One region of the Glutamicibacter sp. BW80 genome, then DNA from elsewhere that is predicted to be linked to it. Evidence: riboswitches for the same ligand, from Rfam matches in the RefSeq annotation. Region 1 holds a riboswitch; each other region holds the start of a gene.
The links. Region 1 has a riboswitch for thiamine pyrophosphate ahead of thiC (phosphomethylpyrimidine synthase ThiC). Riboswitches for the same ligand answer to the same signal wherever they lie in the genome.
Positions count from the first base shown of each region.

Region 2: linked by a shared signal. The riboswitch ahead of thiO (glycine oxidase ThiO) and the one ahead of thiC (phosphomethylpyrimidine synthase ThiC) in region 1 are both predicted to bind thiamine pyrophosphate.
Region 3: linked by a shared signal. The riboswitch ahead of thiM (hydroxyethylthiazole kinase) and the one ahead of thiC (phosphomethylpyrimidine synthase ThiC) in region 1 are both predicted to bind thiamine pyrophosphate.

Region 1 covers NZ_NRGV01000001.1:19,482-22,754, reverse strand. Annotated here, with positions in the region: gene thiC (phosphomethylpyrimidine synthase ThiC) at 139-1,881, opposite strand; TPP riboswitch at 1,879-1,986, opposite strand; gene CIK76_RS00100 (MFS transporter) at 2,181-3,273, opposite strand, start outside.
Region 2 covers NZ_NRGV01000026.1:2,509-5,781, forward strand. Annotated here, with positions in the region: gene CIK76_RS06165 (GNAT family N-acetyltransferase) at 298-1,266, opposite strand; TPP riboswitch at 1,346-1,451, shown strand; gene thiO (glycine oxidase ThiO) at 1,447-2,565, shown strand; gene thiS (sulfur carrier protein ThiS) at 2,578-2,823, shown strand; gene CIK76_RS06180 (thiazole synthase) at 2,826-3,273, shown strand, end outside.
Region 3 covers NZ_NRGV01000001.1:250,844-254,116, reverse strand. Annotated here, with positions in the region: gene CIK76_RS01155 (hypothetical protein) at 1-1,284, shown strand, start outside; gene CIK76_RS01150 (GntR family transcriptional regulator) at 1,281-1,649, shown strand; TPP riboswitch at 1,684-1,778, shown strand; gene thiM (hydroxyethylthiazole kinase) at 1,768-2,562, shown strand; gene thiE (thiamine phosphate synthase) at 2,555-3,196, shown strand; gene thiD (bifunctional hydroxymethylpyrimidine kinase/phosphomethylpyrimidine kinase) at 3,193-3,273, shown strand, end outside.

The DNA.
Region 1 (3,273 bases):
GGTTAAAAGTGAAAAGCTCCCGATGGATACAATCCATCGGGAGCTTTACGATCATCACTCGCACCTTCAATGAGGTACTTATAACTTTAAGCGCGCTTTCTGTGCAGGCACTTTGGCTGCGCTTCGGGTTTCCCGGTTCTAGAGCGTGCCGGGTCCAACGGGTATCTCTTCTCCGACATATACCTTGCCACCGCTTTCAAGGAACTGCCGGCTCTTCTCGGCCATCCCGGCCAATGCAGCCTGTGCCTCGGCGGATCCGTATTCATCCCGAATGTCTTGGGAGATCCGCATGGAGCAGAATTTCGGGCCACACATTGAGCAGAAGTGCGCGGTCTTCGCTGGTTCCGCCGGCAACGTCTCGTCGTGGTATTCCTGAGCGGTGACGGGGTCCAGTGAAAGGGAGAACTGGTCATTCCAGCGGAATTCGAAGCGCGCCTTGCTCAGCGCATCATCCCGCGCCGTGGCGCCCGGGTGGCCCTTGGCGAGATCCGCCGCGTGCGCCGCAATCTTATAGGTGATCACCCCGGTCTTCACATCATCCCGGTTGGGCAGGCCCAGGTGCTCTTTGGGCGTGACGTAGCAGAGCATCGCGGTGCCATAGCGGGCGATTTCGGTCGCGCCGATTGCGCTGGTGATGTGGTCATATCCCGGAGCGATATCGGTGACCAGCGGGCCGAGCGTGTAGAACGGCGCCCCGTCGCAAAGCTCCTGCTGGCGTTCCACATTCTCGCGCACCAGATGGAAAGGGATATGCCCGGGGCCTTCGACCATCACCTGAACATCATATTTCCAGGCACGCTTGGTCAACTCCGCCAAGGTATCCAGCTCGGCGAACTGGGCCGCATCATTCGCGTCCGCGATGGAGCCTGGACGCAGCCCGTCGCCCAGGGAGAATGCGACATCGTAGCGGGAGAAAATCTCGCAGAGTTCGTCGAAGTGGGTGTAAAGGAAATTCTCCTGATGATGCGCAAGGCACCAGCCGGCCATAATCGACCCGCCGCGGGAGACCATTCCGGTGACCCGGTTGGCGGTCAGCGGGATGTAGCGCAGCAGCACACCTGCATGAATGGTCATGTAGTCCACGCCCTGCTCGCACTGTTCGATGACCGTGTCGCGGAAGATCTCCCAGGTCAGTTCGTTCGCTTCGCCGTTGACCTTCTCTAGTGCTTGGTAGATCGGGACGGTGCCGATGGGGACCGGCGAGTTGCGGATGATCCATTCACGGGTGGTGTGGATATCGTCGCCGGTGGAAAGGTCCATCACCGTGTCGGCACCCCATTTGGTGGCCCACTGGAGTTTGGAGACTTCCTCGGCGATCGAGCTGGTCACCGCCGAGTTGCCGATGTTCGCGTTGATTTTTACCAAGAAGGCCTTGCCGATGATCATCGGTTCGGATTCCGGATGGTTGATATTCAGCGGAAGGATTGCCCGGCCGGCCGCTAGCTCGCTGCGCACCAGCTCGACGTCGCATTCTTCGCGCAGGGCCACATAGCGCATTTCCGGGGTGATGACCCCCTGCCGTGCGTAATGCATCTGGGTGACCCGCGTCCCGGGGGCCGAACGCAACGGTGGTGCCGAGCGCCCGGCCCATTCGGCGCTCGCCGTGCCGCGGCGGACCGCGGATCTGCCGTCGTCGTGCAGGTTGCGTTCGCGCCCTGCATAGTTTTCGACATCTCCACGCTCACGAATCCACGACTCTCGAAATGGTTTCAGCCCGGTGGTCGGGTCGCTTCCCGGGCCGCTGGTGCGGTACACCTGCAGCGGTTCGTTCGGCTCGCCGTTGGGGGCATCTGCCAGCTGGATCTGCGTGACGGGAACCGAAATTCCCGCAGACTCACGGTAGGCAAGGGTGTGGGCAGGGTGCTGTTCAAATTGTTCCACTGTGGGAAACTCACTTCCTTCGCCGGCATTACCCGGACAGGTTCAACGGTCGCGGACGGCGCTAGCCCGATCTCAGCCCCTGCGAGGGCACCCGTGTGGTCTCAAACAAGGTATCACGACTGGCAACGTGGTCTTGCAAGGAAGACGAGAAACTTTAAAGTGAAAGGCTCCCGTTGGGCAATATCCAACGGGAGCCTTACGATCATCACTCGCACCTTCAAGGAGGTGTCTACGACATTACCCGGGGTTTCTATGTCAAAGCTGAGCATAAACTCGGCAATTCCGAAGAGTCGGGGCGACTACTTGTTCAGGCTGAGTTCCTGCGATGCGTCGACTTCGATCGCGGGCTTCTTCCCGGCGTTAGGAATGCAGGCCGCCAAGATGGCCGCGACCACGGAAATGCCAGCTCCAAGTATCAGCGCCATGCGGAATCCGGATTCTGACGGTAGTGAAGCTCCGCCGAAATCGGTGGTCATCTGGGCCAGTACCAGGCCGATGACCGCGGCGCCTGTGGTGGTACCCAGTGAACGCATCAGCGTGTTAAAGCCATTGGCCGCAGCCGTTTCGCTGCGGGGGACTGCGCCCATGATGATCGCCGGCATGGCGCCGTAGGCCAGTGCCACGCCACCGTTGATGACGAGGCTGGTGAGCATCAGGCTCCACGCGCTACTCATGCCCAGCAGGGTCAGTCCGTAGCCGACGGCGATGACCGAAACGCCAAGTACCAGCGTGAACTTCGGGCCTCGTGCGTCGGAAAGCCGCCCGCCGACAGGGGAGAGCACCAGCATCATCAGGCCGCCTGGAGCCATCCAGAGGCCGGCTGCGAGAATCGACTGGCCCAAGCCATAGCCGGTCTGCGACGGCAATTGCAGGATCTGTGGCATGACCAGCATGCTGGCGTACATTCCGAAGCCGACGAAGATTGAGGCGATATTTGTCAGCAGCACGCGCGGAATAACAGCGGTGCGCAGGTCAACGAGTGGATCCTTGGTCCGTGTTTCCCAAATGCCCCAGAGCAGCAGCGTGAGGGCGGCGATTCCGAACAGGCCCAGCGTCAGCGGTGCCGCCCAGCCCCAAGAGGAGCCCTTGGAGACGGCAAGCATGAGCGAGATCAGGCCAATGCCCAGCCCAATGGCTCCCAGCCAGTCGAAGCGCTGTCCGGCGGCTCCTGCTGGCAGGGCAGGGATGAGTTTCCAGATGGCGATGACTACCAGCAGCGTGACTACCGCGCTGCCGTAGAACAGGGCGCGCCAGTTGGCGAAATCAATGACGGCGGCTGAGATCGGCATGCCAATTGCACCTCCGACGCCCAGCGTGGCGCTGACCGTGGCGATGGCCGAAGACAGGCGTTCCTTCGGAACCAGGTCACGGAGCATGGCGATGCCCAGTGGC
Region 2 (3,273 bases), on a different contig from region 1:
TCACCGTCGGAGCAACACTGTGATGGGTCACGCCCTGTTGGGTGGACAATCTTCTGATCAGGCTACCGGGGTGGGCCGGGTAGGTGCCGGCCGCCCACCACCGAGAGCAGACAATTCCGGACAATGACACCATACGGGTCAGTAGTGTGATGAGTCATGTTCCCGGCAGTGAGAGGCCTGGTTCCTACCTTGCCAGCTGATCCCAGACCAGCCACTACAAGACTCACAGTGGTGTGAGAGGTGGGGGCTAGACACCCCCACCTACTCGATTCCGTTCCGCTGCGGCCCCGAAGAAAATCAGCCTCCCGCCGCCTCCGCGCGAAACTCCAGCGGACTGATCGGCGGGATGGGATCGGTGGGCAACCGCGCATAATTCAACACATCGATCCGCTGGCCATCGATCAGGAACTTGCCGCGCTCGCGTCCTTCGAGAATGAACCCGCAACGCTCGGCGACTATCCTCGACGCCGGATTGTTCACGCGCAAACCCAACTCCAGTCGCTGCAAGCGGTAGCTGGAGAATAACTCCGCCGAGAGGGCGGCCAACGCCCGGCTGCTCAACCCGCGGCCCCGATGCTCCGCGTGCAGCCAATACCAGACCCAGGCGCTCAGGTTCGCCTCATCGATGATCCCGCACACCAGGCCAACGAGCGCAGAATTCTCGACGACGGCCAACGGAACCTGCCGGGCCGGGAATTCGAGCAACATGCGGACATAGGCTTCGGCCTCGGCAAGCGTACTCACCTCGCCTTGCCGGGCCATATCCGGGCTCGAAAGGAAGGCCGCGAGGACTTGCGGTGCATCCGCTAGGCGAAGCGGACGCAAAGATGCCGTCGTTTGCCCAGCGGCGCCGAGCCGCCGGCCGCTGATCTGGGACGACGCAGATTGACCGGTGCCTTGATGAAAGAGCAATTGCCAACCTTGGGCCGAATGAACCCAGAGCGAGGTGCGTTGGCTCAGGTTCTCCGGCTTGGTTCGCCACCGCAGCATCAGCAGCGAATCGCTGAGCCTGCGCACGCGCGGATCATGCACTTCGTCCCTAGTCGATTCAACGACTGGTTCATTGCACAGCTGCTCGATAATCTGCGCGCGAGAATAGCACCTGCCCGAGGCACCAACCTCTTCGAAATCTGCGTGGAGCAGCCGCAATAATGCCTGCCGATCCCGGCGGACGGCAGGCAAGAGCAGTTGCCGTTCGCCATCGATGACAACCTGTGCCAGCCGATGATCGGTAGACAAATCCTCCGGACCACTGAATTCGCTCATGCCAACGAGTAAAACACAGGCAGAAGCACAGGTTGAAGTCATGAAGTTCGCCAAAGTGAGCTGAGGCATGCTTATAATCCAAGTACTCCGCGGGAGCCCAACAGCGATTGGGCTGAGAGGGCCATGTGCCGACCGCTACACCTGATGCGGGTCATGCCGCCGTAGGAAGGAAATGCCTTCGTGCATATAGTCATTGTCGGCGCCGGAATCATCGGGCTTGCCACGGCATTCGAACTGCGCGCCCGCGGCGCCGAAATCACGCTAGTGGATCCGGCGCCTGGGCTAGGAGCCAGCCACGCCGCGGCGGGAATGCTCGCACCGACCGCCGAAACCACCTGGGGACAGGGCGCACTTCACCGCCTGATGGCCACTTCGGCCAAGGAATACCCCGCATTCATTGACCGCGTGGAACAAACCACCGGCAGCAGACCAGCGTACGTAGAAAACTCCACGCTGGTCGTCGCCGCCGAAACCGCGGATATGGACGCACTGCTTGCGCTCATGAAGCTGCAAGCCTCGCTGGGATTCAGCGCCGAGCGGCTGCTGGGCAGCGCGGCACGCAAACTCGAGCCGGCGCTTGCCACCGGCATCGCCGGCGCCATCCGCTGCGCCGAAGACCAGCAACTGGACCCGCGGTCCCTGCTGCGCATCCTGATCGATGAGCTTGACCGGTCGATCGTGCGCGAAACGGCGGTGCGGCTGCTGCGCCAGGGATCACGGACCAGTGGAGTGCTTACCTCAACTGGCCAAGAAATCCATGGCGATCAGGTACTGCTTGCCAACGGGTTGGGCGCGCTAGCAGGTGCGCCGGCTCTGCCATTGCGCCCGGTCTACGGAGACATCCTCAGGCTCCAAGGACCGGTGGGCGCGCCGCTGATCAAGCACACCGTGCGCGGAATCGTGCATCGGCAGCCGGTCTACCTGGTGCCACGCACCGATGGAAGCCTCGTGCTGGGCGCGTCGAGCCGCGAGGACGGCCAAGAGCAGGTGAACGTGGGAGAAATGCACGCCCTGCTGGACAATGCGCGCAGGCTCGTGCCGGGCATCGTCGACACCACCTTGAACGAGGCGATCGTGCGGGCCAGACCGGCGACACCCGATGATCGGCCGCTGCTCGGACGCGTAGATGAGGGACTGGTGGTTTCCACCGGTTATTCGCGCCACGGGGTGCTGCTTACCCCGCTCGGCGCACGGCTGGGGACCGAGCTGCTGCTCGGGAACCCGGCAGATGCACAACAGCTGACCAGCGTTTCACTCGATAGGTTTGGCGCGCAACTCGCCAACAGCACACCATTTTAGGAGCCAGAGAAGATGCAACAGATCGAATTTATCCTCAACACCGAGGCGGCCACCGTGCCGGCGGGAAGCACCGTGCGCGAGCTGCTCGCGGCGCACTTGGGAAAGAGCATCGGAACGGACGGACGGGCCAGCGACGGGTCGCGTTTAGGCGTTGCGGTGGCGGTGGACTCGGCAGTTGTCCCGCGCAGTGGCTGGAATGACTTCGAGCTGAAGCCCGGCCACCGGGTTGAACTCGTCACCGCGGCTCAGGGAGGCTGAAGATGGAAGAGCTAACTCTTGACACCGATGGCTTCGAGGTCGCCGGGGAACGCTTCGACTCCCGGCTGATTCTCGGCACCGGCGGGGCGACCTCGATGCATACCCTCGAGCAGGCCCTGCATGTTTCGGGCACCGCGCTGACCACCGTCGCCATTCGCCATTTCGCCGCGGCCGGTTCCGGATCGGTGTACGAGCTTCTGGCGCGCAACGGGGTGCGCCCGCTGCCCAATACCGCCGGATGCTTCACCGCGCGAGATGCGGTGCTCACCGCCCAGCTGGCGCGCGAAGCGTTGGAAACCGACTGGATCAAGCTCGAGGTGATCGCCGATGAGCATACGCTGCTGCCGGATCCCATCGAATTGTTCGCCGCGGCCGAAGAACTCGTCGCCGACGGTTTTAAGGTGTTCGCCTACACCAACGATGATCCGGCCCTGGCCATGCGGCTCGAAC
Region 3 (3,273 bases), 230 kb from region 1:
GCACTCTGGCTGCTGTCGATCTATCTGATCGGCCTCTACTCCTGGCCGGCGTCGGTGGCGAATGTGCGCGCGGCCTCCCTGGAACCTCGCTCGATGATGACGCCGTTGCCTAAGGCCTTGAGTGCCGTCGCCGCGCTGGTACTCCTCGGCGCCGGTCTTACCCTGTGGATGATCCGCGACGTCACCGGGGTCCCCCCGCAATATGAGGTTGCCTCCTCGGACGCCTACGGAAGCACCTGGGTTTCGCAGTCCGCGACCGACGGACTGCGTGCGGCGGACCAGATGCTGGCCCTGTTTGCCATCAACCTGGCCTCCCTGGCGCTGGCCCTACTCATCGCGATGCTCTTCATTTTGCTGCGCAAACCGCTTGGTTCGCTCAGCCCCCACGATAACCAGGTATTGCGCGAAGTCTGGCTCAACCGGCTGCTGCGCACCTCGATCCTGGCCTTTGCCTCCGTTGGAGCCTCGTCGCTGCATTACAAGGCCTCGTGGCTTATGTCGCTGGATCGCACCATGTATCAACCCTGGCAAAACACCGCTAACGTGGCCATGCTCATCACCTTCATCGCCATGGCATTGTGGAAGCCACCGGAAAATTTTGCCAGAACCACTAGCCCAAAGCCTGCCTCCTCCTTTTTGCGGATGCGCGAAAATTTGTTTGCCATTGGATTCCTCACCACCGCGCTCACACTCATCGCACTGGCCTGCTCCTCCTCGCTTGTGCAGACCGAGTACGCGGACAATGCGCGCCCCGGTGAGAATGCCCCGCAGGCAATTGTGTCGCTCCTGGTGGTAGCCCTCTTGTTCTTGGTGCTCAATGCCGGGTTCCTGGGCTACCTGCACCTGAAGTCCAGGGGAACCCATTCACTGGCTCGGCACAGCGCAGACCTGCCGCGCTATGTCTATGTGCTCGCCGGACTCTTGCTCATCGGCGCCACATACCTGCTGATCAATCCACCATTCGAATATTTTTGGGGTCTAGTTCCGGTCAAACCGGTCTTTGCGCTGGGTGCGCTCCTCGCGTTGCTTGCCGCTACCGCCTGCCACATCTGGTGGGTTCGGCGTGCGGCCTTGCCTTGGGATGTCACCGTGGAGCAAGAAATTTGGTATCGCCAGGTTCACGAACTACGCGCCCTCCGTGTAGTCACCGCGGCGGCCGTCGCCATGCTGGCCTGGGGTTACGAGGCAGGTCCCTACGTTTCGGCCGTGGGGATCATCGTCTTCTGCTGCCCGGCAGTGATCATTTTGGCCCGCCCAGAAACTAGGGTGCCGCAGCGCGTATGAGCCAACATATTTTCGTGGACCTGGACGCGGCGGTTCCGCCCTATGAACAGATCCGCACGCAAATCTCTTCGCTGATTTCCTTGGGCGAGCTGCCGGCGGGAAGCAAGCTCCCTACGGTGCGGGCACTGGCCACCGATTTGGGGGTCGCTTCCGGGACGGTGGCCCGCGCTTACAAGGAACTCGAAGCCACCGGCCTGGTTTCCTCCCGGCGGCGTGCCGGAACGGTGGTGAACGCCGGAGCCGATATGGAGAAATCCTCCGGTGATCTGGTTCAAGCGGTGGATCGGGTGTGGGAGCTGGCCCGAGCTCAGGGAATCGACGAGGCCACCGTCAGGGCGCTGGTGCAACGCCGGGCGCGGCAATAATTTGTTCTTCCGCGGCTTTGGTGAGTACGCTCTAGCCAGTGACACGGGGTGTCGGATTCACCGACTGAGATGAGACCCGTCGAACCTGAACTAGTTCAAACTAGCGGAGGGATGTCGCATGACCCTGACTTCCGTTGCCCGGAATTACCGGCAACAATCCCCTTTGGTGTTTTGCCTGACCAATACCGTGGTCACCAACTTCACCGCGAATGCGCTGCTGGCCTCCGGGGCGGCTCCGGCCATGACCGACCTGCCCGGCGAAGCCGGGCCATTTGCCGCGGTGGCCTCCGCGGTCCTGGTGAACCTGGGCACCCCGAGCACCGAACAGCTGCGCGCCATGGACGAAGCGGTTCACGGTGCGAACCAGGCCGGCACCCCCTGGGTGCTGGACCCGGTGGCCGTGGGCGCATTGCCGGTGCGCACTGACTTCGCGCGAAAAATCGTGACCCAGCGCCCCACCCTGATCCGCGGCAATGCCTCGGAAATTCTGGCGCTGGCCGGGCGGAGCTCGACCGGGCGCGGAGTGGACGCGCAGGACACCGTGCACGCGGCCATCGAGGCCGGACGCCAGTTGGCCGCCGAATATGGTTCGGTGGTCGCGATCTCCGGGGCGGCCGATGCGATCATCGATGCCAAACGCACCACGCTGGTGCACAGCAACGGGATCGGCTTGACCGGGATTACCGGCGGCGGCTGCGCCCTGGGTGCAATCTGCGCCGGAATGCTCGCGGTGAGCGAAGACCCGTTCGACGCGGCGATCGCAGCCCACGGCCTGTACGGACTGGCCGCCGAAAAGGCCCTGGCCATCGGCCGCGGTCCGGGAAGTTTCGCCGCGGCCTTCCTCGACGAACTCTCGCTGCTGGACCCCGAGGAATTGCACAACCTGCGCCTTGAGGAGGCAAATAATGCGTGATCTGGGAATCTACCTGGTAGCCAACACCGAAAGCTGCCAGCCGCGCAGCACCTTGGAAGTCATCGAAGGTGCGGTGGCCGCGGGTGTGCAATGGGTGCAGCTGCGGGCCAAGAACGAGACCGCCCGCGAATTCTTCGAACTTACCTGCGCGGCGGCAGAACTCACCGCCGGCAAGGCCGAACTGCTGGTCAACGACCGCATCGACGTATTCCTCGCGGCACGGGCAGCGGGTGCCGCGGTCACCGGCATCCACATCGGGCAGAAGGATATTGCGGTGCGCTACGCCCGCGAAATCATCGGCGAGGGGATTATCGGGCTCAGCGCTTCCACCGATGAACAGCTGACCGGGGCCAACGCCGACGCGAAATACCTCGATTACCTGGGGGTCGGGGCGATCCGCGCGACGCCCACGAAGAAGGACCATCCCACCCCGCTGGGCATCGATGGATTCCTGCGGGCCAAGCGGCTCACCGAGCTGCCCGCCGTGGCCATCGGCTCGCTGACCGCCGCGGATGCCGCGGCGCTGCGCGACGGCGGGGCCGCCGGCATGGCGGTGGTCCGCGCGATCTGCGCCGCCGAGGATCCGCAGGCGGCCAGCGCCGAACTGCTGGACCGCTGGGAAGGTGCCAAATGAGCCTCAACATTCTTTCCATTGCCGGCTCCGACCCCTCGGGAGGCGCGGGCATCCAGGCGGATCTGAAGGCCATCGGC